Regions from separate parts of the Paenibacillus sp. FSL P4-0081 genome, predicted to be linked through region 2. Evidence: predicted binding sites of a transcription regulator. Region 2 holds the regulator's gene; each other region holds the start of a gene.
The links. Region 2 encodes LexA, which represses DNA repair genes until DNA is damaged. Its sites were predicted from a motif close to CGAACATATGTTCG; they were not measured.
Positions count from the first base shown of each region.

Region 1 (4,899 bases), 1.9 Mb from region 2:
TCGGCCGTCATGCTGCCCCAGCTGCGGCCCTCCTTCTGCAGCCGCTGCGCCATTTGGCTTAGAGCCGCATGGAACAGCTGCCCGATATCCGGGGCCTGGAGCTTATAGAGCTGGCGTTCCTTCAGCCTTAGCCCGTAAGAAGCGAAATGAGAGAAGGAGCAGGCCACAAATTTCTCCATGCGCGACACGCTGCCGCGCAGTGTGGAGCCGCCGTACAGCCGCAGGCTGGTCTCCCGCTTCAGCCTGATCCCTTCGTTGCGGTAGAACAGCGAGCCCAGCAGCCGTTCAAGCTGAAGCTTCATTGAGACTTCTGCCTGCCCAGCAGCCGCTGCCTGTGTGTTCACCGGTTTGTCCGCATGTCCATCGGCCGCAAACCAGTTATAGACATCCCACCACAAGCGGGGAATCTCTACCCCCTGGCGCCACTGCCGGAGCTGAAGCATCAGCATGCGGAGGGTTTGCTCAGGATGGCCGATGAAATTCATGTGGACCGCTTCCGTTTGTGCAGACATGCTGTCTTCAGCTGCCTCCCCTCCCTGGGGGAATCCTGATAGATACTTCTCATCCAGCCCTTCAGGGAACATGCCCTGAAGCTGGCGGATAATCTCCGAGGGCAGCAGCGCTTTGCCTTCATCATCAGCCAATGCGTAACTAATCCACAGCTTCCTGCTGGCAGTTGTAAGCGCATTGTAGATCAGGAAGCGCTCATCCAGCAGCTTGCGGGATGAGCCGGGAGCCAGCTCCATACCGGCATTCTCCAGCAGCAGACGCTCTCCCTCGGACAAAATCCCGTCTTCCTTGAACTGTGCCGGAACCACACCTTCATTGAAGCCCAGCAGGAAGGCATACTTCACTCCCGACACCCGCGTACGGTCCATCGTTCCGACCAGCACCTGATCAAGGGCAGGCGGGACTAGCCCCATCTTGAGCTCAGCCAGCCCTGTTTCCAGCACGCCGGCGAACAGTTCAAATTCCATTCTTTCCTTGCCCATCATCTCGGCAATCTGATCGAGCAGATCCAGCACAGCCCCCCACAGCTGGTTATGCTCACGGGCAGCTTCCGGGCGTCCCTGCTCCAGAGACTCCGCCCCCATCCGTTCCAGCTTGCGCGCCGCCTCTGTGTCCTCAAGCAGCAGATATACTGCTCTGCACAGCTCCAGGCCGCTGCGGCTGGCTTTGACCCTCTGCTCAAAAGCCTGCAGCGGTCCTGTGATCGCGCTCCGGCAGGCTTCCATTCTGGCCAGCATGGCTTCATCTACAGCCTCACTGCCCTCCAGCGAGAGGCGGGGAATGCCTTTCCAGGAACGGCCGTCAGTCCACCGGTACCCGTGAATACCGCAGGCCAGCACGTAATTCTCCAGTTCATCCATATTGGCGCGCGTAATACTTCCGTCCAGCGGAAGCAGCAGCTCGGTCTTCACGCAGCGGAACACATCCTCATAGCGCCAGCGGCGGCGGACTACATCCAGAGCGGAACGGATGAATTCCACCAGCGGATGGTGCAGCTCATTCAGCTTCTGGTCCAGGAAGAACGGAACGCCGAAGTCCTGGAACAGCGGAGCAATCAGCGGCTCATAATCACTCATATTCCGCATGAATACAGCCATCTCACCATACTTGGCCCCTGAATCTCTGGCCAGGCTCAGCATCTCGCGCAGCACGCCTTCGACCTCGATCCGGCGGGAGGCCGCAGCCCGGATACTGACTGCCTCCTCCGCTTGCCCGGCTGCTCCGTTCCAGCGCAGCCGGCGCTGGAATCCACGCTCCAGATGGGCGAGAGCCGGACTGTCCTTGAACCTTGGAAGTGCTGGCGGCGCCAGAAGCTGATCCCAGACTGTAAGGCCCATCTCCTCGGCCATTCCGCGCAGCTTGATATACGTAACCGCAGCCGGGTGAAACAGCTCCAGCTCATGCGGTGCCTGGCCTGCGGGATAGATCCTGTCCAGCGTCAGGGCAATGGTCACCCCCGAAGCATATTGCATAAGCTCACGCAGTACGATGAATTCCTGATTGGTAAACCCGTGGAACCCGTCTACCCAAATCTCGGATCCCCGGATATAGCCGGAATCCTGAATATGCTCAGCCAGCTCAGCCAGCCTGTCCTCCTGATCCATGTAGAGCTGTGACATTTCCTGCTCCAGCTCACTGAAGACCAGGTGCAGATCTTCCAGCTTGCCGGCCAGAATCGGACTTCCTCCCAGGGCATCCCGCATTCTGCCGAGCTGTTCTTCGAGGTCACCTGCTCCAAGGCAGCAGCGCTTGAGCTCCGTGTGCAGGTCGCTGAGCCGTTCCACGAATCCTGGCCGGTCCGAGGAGGCGCCGAACAGCTTCAGTTCCTCCTTGCGCCGGTTGACGATCTTATAGATCAGCATCTTCTTGCCTTCCTCGCTGATCGGCAGACTCGCGCTGCCGCCGGTCTCCTGCTTCACCCGGTAGGCCAGCCGCGAGAAGCTGAGTGTCTGGGCGCGGATGCTGCCCTTCACGTTGCCCGCAGCCAACAGACCGCGCTCCGCACCGAATGATCCCTGTTCAGGGACAAGTATAATTATCGGCGCTCCAAGCGGCTCTGTCTTCAGCCGTGAGGATACCGTCTCCCATATTGTAGTTGTCTTGCCGCTGCCCGAGCGTCCGATCAAAAAGTTAACCGTCATATCAGCAGACTCCTTCCGTGGCGGAGAATTAGAATGCAGGCCGCCCTGCTGCTGCACACACAGAAGCGGATTGCCTGATGAATATCAGAATCTATGAATAATCTCGTCCCAATAGTATAGCATACCTCCACCGCGCGCTCCAGAACGTACGTTTGCCATTGTTTGCAAATACCTGCCGCTTTTTTAAAGGCCACAGCAACCAAGGTCAACAACAAAGAAGACTCTCCCGGAGCCATGGATCGGCTGGTCGGGAGAGCCTGGATGGAGTGTATTATTTAGCCGGATCGGATATATAACCGGGATAGCCGCAGAATTAAGTGTCATAAATCCATCTAGCATCAATCCGGAAGTAGAAACCGGTTCATTAGATGGAGAAAATCCAATTAAATCAGCAGAGTCACTCCTCTGCTGATTCCGGCTCAAGTGCAGGGCAGCACCCAGCGCGATTCCGCTACGTAGTTCATGATCCCCAGCCCGGGAAGTGGACTGAAATTCCGTTATATGAGCAGATCAGGCGGATTCGCCGGGCAAACGGACTCAGATTCCGCTAAGGGACCAGTCTGAGCTGCTAATGGAATCCAGCCGGCAACATAACGGACTCAGTCCGCTTAAGCCCCATTCTGAGGTTTTTTGGAGAAATAGGAGCTTCTCAGTCCGCTTCGCTCTGCTGACGGTTCCCCGCTACAGTGCACAGCAACTTCCCTGTGAGAAAAAAAGAGAGCCTCAGTAGCTGAGACTCTCAAGACAAGCCTTCCGGCTTGAACTAACATCATTATTTGCTGCGCACTTCAAAGATGGCAAACTTCAGATAATGCCCTTCGTCCACGCCGAGGATCTGCGGGTGATCCTTGCCTGCGGCCCGCCACTCGATCAGCCGGAGCACTTTGCCGGCATCCTTGGCCGCTTCCTGGATGGTCTCCAGGAACAGCTGCGGCTGCATATGGTACGAGCAGCTGGCCGTAACCAGATATCCGCCTTCATTGACCAGCTTCATGCCATGCAGATTGATATCCTTGTAGCCGCGGACAGCGCCTGCTACAGCACTTTTGGTCTTGGCAAAAGCGGGCGGATCAAGTATAACGACATCCCAGGTACGTCCGCCGCCTGCTGTCATCGGCTTCGCGGTATCCGCCTTGGCAGCCGGCTTAGCGCCGGGTTTGCTCTCTGCCGCCGGACCTGTCGCCCGCTCAGAGCGTTCTTCCAGCCCCTTAACCTGATTGCGCAGGAAGGCAAACGCATCATCCACTACAAATTCCACCCGGTCGGTGAATCCGTTGATCTCCACATTGGCTTTTGCACTCTCAATCGCATGCGCGGACACATCAAGGCAGGTTACCTTCTTGGCGCCGTATTTACAGGCATGCAGGGTGAAGCTGCCGGTGTGCGCGAAGCATTCCAGCACGGTTGCGCCGTCCCAGAACGGGAAGGTGACCGGCTTACCGCTTTTGTTGACCGGCAGCGTCTGGAGTGATCCGTCCTCTGCCGCTACCTCCTGCAGCGTGATTCCGCTGCGCCCGCCCCAGCCCTTCATGAGCGGAGCGATGGAGGCTCTGTTCTCGCGCTGATCGAAGAAGTAGCCTGTCTTCTGGCCTTCTTCAATATCGACGATAACCTTCAATCCATTCTCGCTTACCGTGATGTGGCGCGGGCATTCCCCGTAGAGCACGCCTGTGGTCTGCTCTAAGCCTTCGAGCTCGCGGACGCTGACGTCACTGCGCTCATAAATGCCGCGCGGCGCCATAACCTGTACCAGCGCTTCCACAATCTCGGAGCGGTGCTGATCCATCGCCAGCGTCAGCAGCTGTACGACGAGAACCTCCCCGAAGCGGTCGATGATCAGCCCCGGCAGGAAATCCGCTTCCCCATACACCAGGCGGTAAGCATCCGCACCCGGCAGGAAACGCTCCCTATGCTGCAGAGCGCTTGCGAACCGGCCGGCAAAAAATACCGTGTCCATCGCCGCAAGCTTACTCTGCGAAAGAATTCTTACCCGGATCTGCGAGGCCGGATTGTAATACCCTGTGGCCAGATAACGCCCCTGATGATTCAGCACATCCACAAGTCCCCCTGCCTGCGGCTCCCCGTCTACCGAGGCTACTTCGCTGGCGTAGACCCACGGATGTCCCTGTTCCAGTCTTTTCTTACGGTTTCGTTCCAGAATTACCGATGCCAATGACTTCAACTCCCTGTTCTTGTAGCTCGATTTGTATACATGTCCCATGCAATGCCTTCATATATTGGTGTACAA
Region 1 covers NZ_CP009280.1:6,562,683-6,567,581, forward strand. The annotation lists gene addB (helicase-exonuclease AddAB subunit AddB) at 1-2,651, opposite strand, end outside; gene P40081_RS28010 (class I SAM-dependent rRNA methyltransferase) at 3,424-4,824, opposite strand.
Region 1: addB (helicase-exonuclease AddAB subunit AddB) is a predicted target of LexA. The motif match lies at 2,793-2,806, and genes of this name have one in related genera.

Region 2 (4,899 bases):
CATGACCCCCTGCTCAGGCGTAATATCCAGCAGTCCGAGGGCATGCTCGAAGATTGTCTTGTCCGGTTTCCCTTTACCGAAGCTTCCAGAAATGACAATATGGTCAAAATACGGAATAAGCTCAGGTACACCATCAAGCTTCTCCTGCTGAAGTGCAGGACAGCCATTCGTCAACAGCAGCAGCTTCACCTTGCCGCGCAGCTCATCCAGCACCTGAAGCGTCTCTTCATATATATAAGGACGGCTGCGGCGCTCAGCGGCGAACTTGGCCGCGAGGCGTTCCGCCAGCGCTTCATCGTCCACTCCAAGAGAGGCAAGGCCGCGGCGCCAGGATTCGGTGCGGTAGGCCGGAGCAAGCTGTTCCAGCTGCCGGAATTCCGGCTGGTCTCCAGCTGTGAAGTTAGCCCATAGTGCCTCAAAAGGATTAATCCCGATCAGCTTCGTGAACGGAAAAGTCTCGTAAGACTCATAAAGCGCACGCGCTTCTCTGCGCACCGCCTGTTCAAGCTCCTGCGGATCAACAGAATCCCCTGCAGCCTCAGAGGCGTAGCGGAATGCTTCTTCCACACTTCGATCATCCCATAGCAGTGTATCGTCAAGGTCAAATAGTACGGCGGTAATCGGCATTTCGTTCTCCCACTCCCTATGCTGGTCTATCTTACTATTCGTGCACTACTTCAATGTTGTTGTTCTTGCCGAATTGTTCCAGGCGTGCAGCCATAGCGGCGGTATCATACCGGTTGATCAGCTTGGAGAAAATCCACTGCTTGCGCTTGCCTTTATACTTAATGGTAACTACACTGCGCGACAAGGTAATCTTCTCGATTTCAGCTGCTGGCAAAAAGCGTTCACGGTTGTATTTAATAGTAGACAGACGGGCGCGTTCCACCTTAAGGAACGGACGGCGGAAGAATAGCAGCGCGGCAAGCAGGAAGTACAGTACTACCCCCAGCCAGTTAGCCAGTATTCCGCTTCCTTTCGCTTCATCAATGGAACCGACTACCCAGAACATAATGCCAAGCAACAGCAATACGACAGGGAATACAATATTCCGGCCTTTGAAAATATCGGTGCTCTTTGCAGCAGCTTTAGAGCTCGTTGCATAAATCGTCTCTTTTCCCTGCTTCTTTCTTTGCTGATTGATTTGCTTGGTGTTGCGTTGAACCATTCTTTCCCAAGAACGGGCCATGTTAGTTCCCCCTAGTCATCCTGTATTATCTATGAAAAGGCCGCAGACTAAGCTTTACGTCCGTTGTTGCCTTCTTCATGCTCCGGATTATCCACAATCTCAATGGTATCAAGCTGGGCCCGGAAATTGCTGCGGATATTGCCCAGATAAATCTCGCGGAGTTTGGCGCGTTCTGCCAATTCTTCCTCATTCAGGCCGCTTTCCTTATGTTTGCGTGCCAATTCATTGATGCGTGCGACCAATTCGTCAATATTCAATACTTTCCCCTCCCCAATAAATTCATTCTAACTTTGCCATGAGAAAAAGAGCTTGTCAAGGTCTACCCCCTGAAAGCTCTCTTAGTCGAACACCATTATGCTTCTTTCGGTTAATATACCGGCACGGACAGTATATCTCCTGCCTTAATTCCACTGTCCTTCAGACCATTTGACTTCTTGATTCCTTCTATATATACGGCAGTCCTCATATCATCCGGTTTATTCTTGAGGGCAATGCTCCACAAGGTGTCTCCGCGTTCAACTACGATCCGTTTCTCAGGCTTCATTAAAGTGACAGAACCAGCGAACACATTACCGACTACTGTAAATCCGGAGATCGTGAGTAATAGTATCAGAGATATCTTGATAAAGCTGACCTGGCGGAATATTGAGGTAAGTACAGACAGCAGGCGAAGGGTCTTGTCTCTGAATTGTGCCAATGGATTATGGGGTAATGGATTACCGGGAGCGGACACCTTGATATCCTCATTGTAGATACTATTGTAGGTACTGTATTTTAACATAAATATCGTCCTCCAAACACTTGTTCTTACTTTCGAAAATAATATAACACGAACATGTGTTTTGATCAATAGTTTTTTCGAACAACTGTTCCCTTTATTTTTTAGGCTATAATTCTCACAATTTAGAACTTATGTTTGTACGAACGGCAGTTCTATGTTATAATTTTCCCAAACATAGTATATGGGGTTGATTCCGATGTCAAAGATTTCGAGTCGCCAGCTGGCGATCCTGGAATTTATACGTAACGAAGTCCGCAGCAAGGGTTATCCTCCGTCCGTTCGGGAAATTGGCGAAGCTGTTGGCCTGGCCTCCAGTTCTACAGTGCACGGTCATCTGGACCGGCTTGAGAAGAAAGGCCTGATCCGGCGCGATCCTACGAAGCCGCGTGCAATTGAACTGCTCGGCCAGGAAGATTCAGAGAATGTACATCAATTCGTCCAGACGGTTACCCGTATCCCTGTAATTGGCAAGGTTACTGCTGGTGTTCCTATTACCGCTACAGAGAATATTGAGGATTACTTCCCGCTTCCTACTCATTACGTAGGGGATAACAAGGTATTCATGCTTTCTGTACTCGGCGACAGCATGGTTGATGCCGGTATTATGAACGGCGATTATGTTATTGTCCGCCAACAGCAAACCGCTGACAATGGTGACATCGTTGTTGCGATGACTGAAGAAGATGAAGCAACCGTTAAGACCTTTTACAAAGAACGTGATCATATCCGGCTGCAGCCGGAGAACCCGGCTTACGAGCCTCTCCGCCTTAACCGCGTTACTATTTTGGGCAGAGTCATTGGATTATTCCGCGATATCCATTAATCTTTCTCCTCCATAATCAGGCTGCTCCGCATCACGCGAAGCAGCCTTTTTCCTCTTTAGATCCTGTTACGCTTGCCCAAACTCCGAACCGCTTTAGCTATCCGCACATATCCTGTTACAAAGGAGTGCTGATCCCATGCCCAACTATCGAATTATTGTCGACCTTTCACAGCGCATGCTTTATCTGCTTGATAATGACACCGTAACCAGAGGATTTCCTGTCGGCATTGGCCGGATGCTGACCGTCTCGCCGGTAGGCGAGTACACGATCATTAACAAGCAGCCCAACCCGGGCGGACCGTTCGGAGCCTTCTGGATGGGCCTGTCCAAGCCGCATTATGGAATTCACGGAACCAATGACCCTTCCTCCATCGGCCACATGGTCTCCCACGGCTGTATCCGCATGTATAACCAGGACGTGGTCGCGTTGGCTGCTATCATTCCCATTGGCACCCGTGTAACCATCAGGGAGTAGCTACAGTCATGCAGCCGCCTATAAATTTCTATATTGAACACAAGAACCCCTCTGACGGGTTTTCGCCAAAGGGGTTCTTCACAGCATTATTGCACAGTTTGCTCATAACCAAGCTCGTCCAGAATATATTCAGCCAGACTCCACTGTTCCGCAGGTGAGTCTTTGCTTTTTTTGGCGTAGACCAATGCACTCTTGGTAACTTTCTCGATCAGCCTGCGTCCCTGCTCTTTGGTGATGGACACTTCCATCCCGGAGCGGCCCACCACCTCAGACAGACAAAAGAACGCAATCCGCATCGCGTAATTGTCTCTGCTGAGGAAATAGAACAAATGAGGCACGTTCTTGAGCAGACGGTCAACCCAGTTCGTAATCTCCCGAACCTGATAGACTTCCCGGCGATCCTGCTCATACCCATTGAATATAATTATGATTTTGCCCCGTAGCCGCTTCTTCTCATATTTCTTAAATTCACGCAAATAGCTCTCCAGCCGTCCCTTCTCCACATCTTCTCTGGAGACATTCAGCACGGTGGATCCGGCTGCATCCCATTTTGAACTTTCTTCCATCACCGGATCTGCGTTAACAGACAGTGTACTATCCTGTATTTCCGGCAGTCCCAAACGCTGGCGTAATTGATCGTCCATTCTTCACACCTTCCTGTATCAAGCTCTTGTGCAGCTTGTTCACCATGTTATCCTGATATGTAGCTGTTCCTCAAGCCTCATACTCTTCATCGATTAATTATACTCTGAGCCTCCCACAGTCTCAATCGCACGCCAAAAAGACATCCGCAAGGATGTCTTTGAGTGGATTCATATCCTTTGCCTACTGACTACAACACGCTGCGCAACAACCGGATAGCAATAGTATTTAAACGAATTGCTTCACGGATGGATGCTCTGGCAGCCAGCAATTCTCTTCTGGCACGTGAACCGCTTGGAAATCTGCGCAGGTTCTCATTAATTTCCTCAAGTCTTTCCAGCAGGATTGCTCTTTGTGCGAGCAGAGCATTAATTGCTCTGCGGATTCTGTTTCGTTCTCTTTGCGTCATCATTACACCTCTTTTACGTTTTATAGTATAAGAAATGCAAAGATTGGCTTCGGAGACTGTGTGATTTGGCAGTAATATTATAATTAGCTTTCTTTGACTTTGATGGAGATAATATTTACAGGATTAAGATACTTGCCTCCTGCTGGAATCCAGCCTGTCAAACCACCGGATGTCAGATAGGTTCTGGCTTCTGCCGCCGATTCAAACACAGATTCTAGCTCTTCAATTTGCCCATTCACATACTGAAGCTCAAAAATAACTTTACTCACTTGCGACCACCTCCTCAGCTTCTAATTCGTTACCCCGAAGCGTTTACCTGCTTTTACTTCTTGGGCAGCCTTACCCGGAACTCAAATTCGTCACGTCTATAGGTCATTCCGGCCAGCAATACATACTCCGGCGTCCATTTCTGTACAGGTCCGGCGTAATCAGCTATAACATGCGGTTTACCCTCGATCAGCTGAACGACATAGACCTTCACCTGGGCAAGTGCCGCCGCGAATATATCAGCATCACTTGAAAGAACTTTATACGCAGTATTCAACATCTTTCCTCCTTAGTGCACACGCAAGAATGATAA
Region 2 covers NZ_CP009280.1:4,676,899-4,681,797, forward strand. The annotation lists gene P40081_RS19790 (HAD family hydrolase) at 1-627, opposite strand, end outside; gene P40081_RS19795 (hypothetical protein) at 662-1,189, opposite strand; gene P40081_RS19800 (DUF896 domain-containing protein) at 1,237-1,446, opposite strand; gene P40081_RS19805 (LysM peptidoglycan-binding domain-containing protein) at 1,557-1,970, opposite strand; gene lexA (transcriptional repressor LexA) at 2,167-2,793, shown strand; gene P40081_RS19815 (L,D-transpeptidase) at 2,930-3,268, shown strand; gene P40081_RS19820 (hypothetical protein) at 3,355-3,912, opposite strand; gene P40081_RS19825 (hypothetical protein) at 4,101-4,322, opposite strand; gene P40081_RS19830 (hypothetical protein) at 4,403-4,588, opposite strand; gene P40081_RS19835 (hypothetical protein) at 4,642-4,866, opposite strand.

Region 3 (4,899 bases), 1.7 Mb from region 2:
TTGCCGCGCCCCAGATCCCAGAGGCTGTCATGATGGCTCCCCTTGAAGTCCGCGTCATAGATATCCAGTGCCAGCACATCTACTCTTCCGCTGCCCGGGTAATATTTCGCAGGTTCGTCACACCACTGATTCTTCGCATTCGGACTCCACACCCACAGCAGATTCTGCAGCTTGTGATATACGGTATACCGCTCGAACATAATCTCCCAGAGGGTGCTGAAGGAAGACTTCTGCCCCCACCAGAACCAGCCGCCGTTCATCTCATGGTAAGGTCTCCAGAGCACAGGTACACCAGCATCCTTCAGCTTTTTGAGATACACGGCTACTTTGTCCAGCTCTGCAATCATTGCTGTGTATTGGACGGTTCCCGGAGTAATATATTTGTTGAAATCTGCTTCGCTGAGGCTCATCGAGACATTCGCCCAGGCCGGAGCGGTTCCCGGCAGATTGGCATGATAACTCATCGTCACGATTCCCCCGGCCTGATGCCAGCGGACCGCACTGTCTGTGACGGCCTGCCGCTGGCTGCTGATTTGCTGCTCCGTCTGGTTGCTGATGGCACCCATTTCATAGCCGTGAAGTCCCGCATAGCTCCCGCCGGTATTCTTCAGCTTCACGCTGAATTCATCCGGGCTCTCCAGATAATCATGCTGTCCGCTGATCACGCCTTGCCCCTGCAGCCAGTATAAGGTGTTCAGCAATTTACGCGCCGGCAGGGCCAGCTCCGCATCCGCAGGACTCATCAGCACACTGCGGAAGGCGGCCTGCCATTGTACATCCCCTACCAGCCGTGACGCGGAATCCAGCAGATCTCTGAGTACACGCTGTTCCACTTTATCCACCATCCTTTTCCATCTGTTTGTACATTTTATGGCGAATTATGTAACATCAGAACGGCGGATAGACAAGAATTACGTCTGTTCCAATCCCGCAGTCATACGCTATACTATTGTGAGCGCAGGCTTCATGCGCCCACAATACTTAAGCGTATGCTTCCGAAGCGAGTTTTGCCGGAGCTTATCATTGGAAGCTATGCTAACAAAACTTTTAAGGAGCAGATATGAAAGCCAAAAAATTCATCACCAGTCTCATTATTGTTGTTCTGCTCAGCCTGGCTGCTTACTACTTCGGGGAGAATGGTCAGCTTCCGTCCCAGACGCCGTCTTCTGACAATTCGGAGGTTGTCCGGCTGGAATTCCCATCGGGCCGCTATCCGGAGACCGCCAGACATATTCAGGAAGCGATTGAGAACGGGGAGTCCCCCATCTGCACGATTGACCGGAATGAAGCCGAAGAGAACCGTAAGGAATCCCTGAAGGGCGTACCCACCAAAAAAGGTTATGACCGCGACGAATGGCCGATGGCGATGTGTGCGGAAGGTGGAGCCGGCGCTGATATTGAATACATAACTCCCAGCGATAACCGCGGAGCTGGAAGCTGGGTCGGCAATCAGCTGGAGGACTTCGCAGACGGTACCCGCGTAGAGTTCATGTTCAAATAGGCAGAATGCCTGAATGCTCCGGCTACCGCTACCGCAAATGATTGCTGATAAGAAACAGATCGCATATTAGCCGCTCTCCTCTCCGTCATATAAGGACATTTGCATGCCTGTTATGCGAACGACAGTTCTTTATGCAATTTCACCCAAATAAAGCGTAAAATAGGGTGGGATATTATTCCATAGACGGAGAGCAGGGAGTGTTCTATATCTGTTATCGGGGGAAAAGGCTGTACGGCCCTATGTCCGAGGCTGAAGCCTTACAGGAATGGTTTGCACTTGCAGGTACAGTCAAGGAGTTGTATATCATTGAAACGGATGAGCATACAGGCAGAATCAAACGCCAGATCGGTCCGGCGGCACGCAAAAAAAAGAAATAGCCCCATCCGGCCTCAGGCCAGACAGGGCAGCACTTGTTCAATGCGGTTCTAGAACAAACAGGCTTTAGTGATAATAACCAGCAGAATGAACAGAACCAGAATCGCACCAGTCGAAGTCCAAGGGCTTACAACCGGAACAATCGGAGGACCCTGATTAACTCCACCGACGTTATTTCCACAACCGCAACCATACTCTGCTCCCATAATTTAATTCCTCCTCTTGAATATTGAATACAGCACAGAATATGTGGAAATCTAACCGGTGGCATGGGCCAATTGGCAAAGAAATGCCATTCACCTAACGGCCAAGCCCTATTCGGTCGATATAAAAGGTGGATGCGCTGCTTCAAAAAATCTTGGAGGAGGAACACAAATGGATATTGCTGCACTATCGGTTGTCATGAACCAGTCGTCTTTATTGCAGGCTGCGGGATTACAGGTCATGAGTATTGCCAAAGATCAGGCACAGACGGATGCCCAGAATATGGTCCAGATGCTGAGTCAGGGCGCACACCCCACCTTGGGAAAAACACTTGATATTCGCGCCTGATTGCTTTATGCTTACATACATAGGAACACCCGTTCCATATCCATTCAGCTGCTGAATGTTGAGTGTGCTGATTGCTTAGCCCTTCTGGGCTTTTCTTTTGACCATTAATACGAACATACGATCTTATATTGAGGTGATTGATTATGCAATCCTATTATCAGATGACTGCGTTGGAGAAATGGACAGAGGATTTATATCAGCGCATCGGTGTCCGCCAGCCGTCCGACATATCCATTGAATACATAGCCGAGCGGCTGAATATCTGGATTCATTATTTGGATGTCCGTAGCAAGAGCATTGAGGCCAGCGCTGGAATGTACAGTATGTTTATCGACAACAGGCTTCCTCCCGAACTGCAGCGGCTGGAGTTCCTCCATGAGCTGTGTCATCTGCTCCGCCATGCCGGCAAGCATACTCTGATGCCTGAACAGTTCACGCAGGCGCAGGAGGATGAATCGGAACGGTTTATTCTCTATGCCGCCATGCCCTATTCCATGATTTCTGCACGGACACTGCCTGAACTGCGTGAGGATGCCGTGCCTGAGCTTGCCAGTACCTTCCAGGTTCCTGTGGAGCTGGCTCTGCAGCGAATTGACCAGATCCAGCGGCGGATTTTCCAGGGGCAATTGATGGCCGTAATGGAAAGAAACGAAGACAGAAAATTAATCCATAGACATATTCGCTAAGCGCTGCGGGGATAATACCGGCATAGACATTAGAACAACAGATGTACCTCTATGCATGGTTACATTTCAACCGTAAAGGGGAGCGACATGGAAGCCATAAAAGTCATTCAATTATTGCTGACCCATCCGGATTACAGCGTAGATGCAGTTCATCCCGAAATTCCGGATTTTGTCGGCATTGAGACCATTGAAGTGGACCACGAAACGCAGACCTTCTCCATCTTACTGCAGGAACCCAAGGAGTACGATTAAACCTCCGTGAAGAATAATCAGCATATAGAGAGCTAGCTCAGTCCATAACCTTTCACCCTATAAAAAAGTGACCCCGCCAATATCCGGCAGGGTCTAAGGTTTCTATCAGGGGGTATGTATACACTATACTCACTGTTGCTTAAACCAACCTTAAATCAGGCTGAGCAGGTTCTGATTATGGGCAAAGGGTCAGGGGACTGCAATTTTCAGTTTTCTCTTGTGCTACCATATTGTACAATAATGGGAGTAACTGCAATTTATTATCCCCGCGGACGGAGTGATTCTATCACTATCAGGACAATCAAGAAATGGATCGTAGCCGCTCTAGTCTTTCTAAGCCTATTGAGTATTCTTTACTATTTACTATCCAAGGTCGTATTCGAATACATAACGTTCTCAGATCCCTATAATAATATCTTTCAAATGATCGCAATGGGCATCATGCTTATTGTAGCGCTGGTCTGCACTTCTCTGCTGATTAATGACAAGAATAACGACTAGCCGCTGCTGACAAACTGGATAATCCCAATACCCGCCATTGCCAGGAAGATTCCGAGTATTACCGCAATCACGATCCAGACTACCTTTTTGGTGGACTGCGGGGGCGGGTTATAGTTCTCCATCATTGCAATCCGTTTCTCCAGCGCAGCAACCCGCTTCTCCAGTTCACGGTTGTTATCCTCTGCTTCACTCATTGCCACTCTTTCTCCACTCTCCTCTGGTTATATATTTTTAATCGTTTCATCATGTTTCTGTAACTTATATCCAGCTCCCATCCCTTACTATGGACAAGGGAGGTGTTTGTAGTGGAAATTCTAAGAAGTGTTTGGTTATTGCTGCAACTTGCAGCTGGCCTTTGGGGGTTCACATTTAATCCGATGCCCACACCAGCCGCTGATACAGGTGCTTCTGTGTCTACTGAGAACATTCAGACTTATCAATATAATTTGGATGAGATGCACGGTTGGAAGGTCACTTCGGCCGGTTCCGGGATGTTCAGAGCTGATAATGCGATCTACCAGACGGCCGATAGCGGCAAGACCTGGGATAAGCTCAGTGATTCGGAGAATGGAACCTTACCGTCCGGACCGGTTGGAGCATTTACATTCAGTAGTGCGGATAACGGCTGGCTAACCATCAACACTCCGCAGCCAGGGACCCAGCGGCTGTACACAACCGGAGATGGCGGAGCGCACTGGACCCAAGAGAAGCTTGAAGTGCCTGATCAATACGCCTCTTCCATGTTCGATCCTGCACCGCCTGTTTTTTTCAGCTCAACATCCTATGGAATCATGATTCCGGATCACACGGAGATACAGAATGCACAGGGCGGAAACACTTCGTTTTTCCTGTTTTTCGTGACCCAAGATTACGGGCGGCACTGGAATGCTATAACTGACCCTACCGCCGGTACATGGAACAGTTTGTCCTGGGACGCTGCTGAAATTCAGGATAAGGAGCATTATTCTTGGGAAATCCGCATTGGCCATGCCCTGTGGACTTCACCGGACGGCAAGGATTGGGCTACATCCA
Region 3 covers NZ_CP009280.1:6,393,478-6,398,376, forward strand. The annotation lists gene P40081_RS27135 (glycosyl hydrolase) at 1-833, opposite strand, end outside; gene P40081_RS27140 (NucA/NucB deoxyribonuclease domain-containing protein) at 1,061-1,501, shown strand; gene P40081_RS27145 (hypothetical protein) at 1,741-1,878, shown strand; gene P40081_RS38750 (hypothetical protein) at 1,927-2,082, opposite strand; gene P40081_RS37900 (YjfB family protein) at 2,252-2,428, shown strand; gene P40081_RS27150 (ImmA/IrrE family metallo-endopeptidase) at 2,572-3,114, shown strand; gene P40081_RS38755 (hypothetical protein) at 3,202-3,366, shown strand; gene P40081_RS27160 (hypothetical protein) at 3,864-4,061, opposite strand; gene P40081_RS27165 (WD40/YVTN/BNR-like repeat-containing protein) at 4,173-4,899, shown strand, end outside; gene P40081_RS38765 (hypothetical protein) at 4,891-4,899, opposite strand, start outside.
Region 3: P40081_RS27150 (ImmA/IrrE family metallo-endopeptidase) is a predicted target of LexA. The motif match lies at 2,539-2,552, and genes of this name have one in related genera.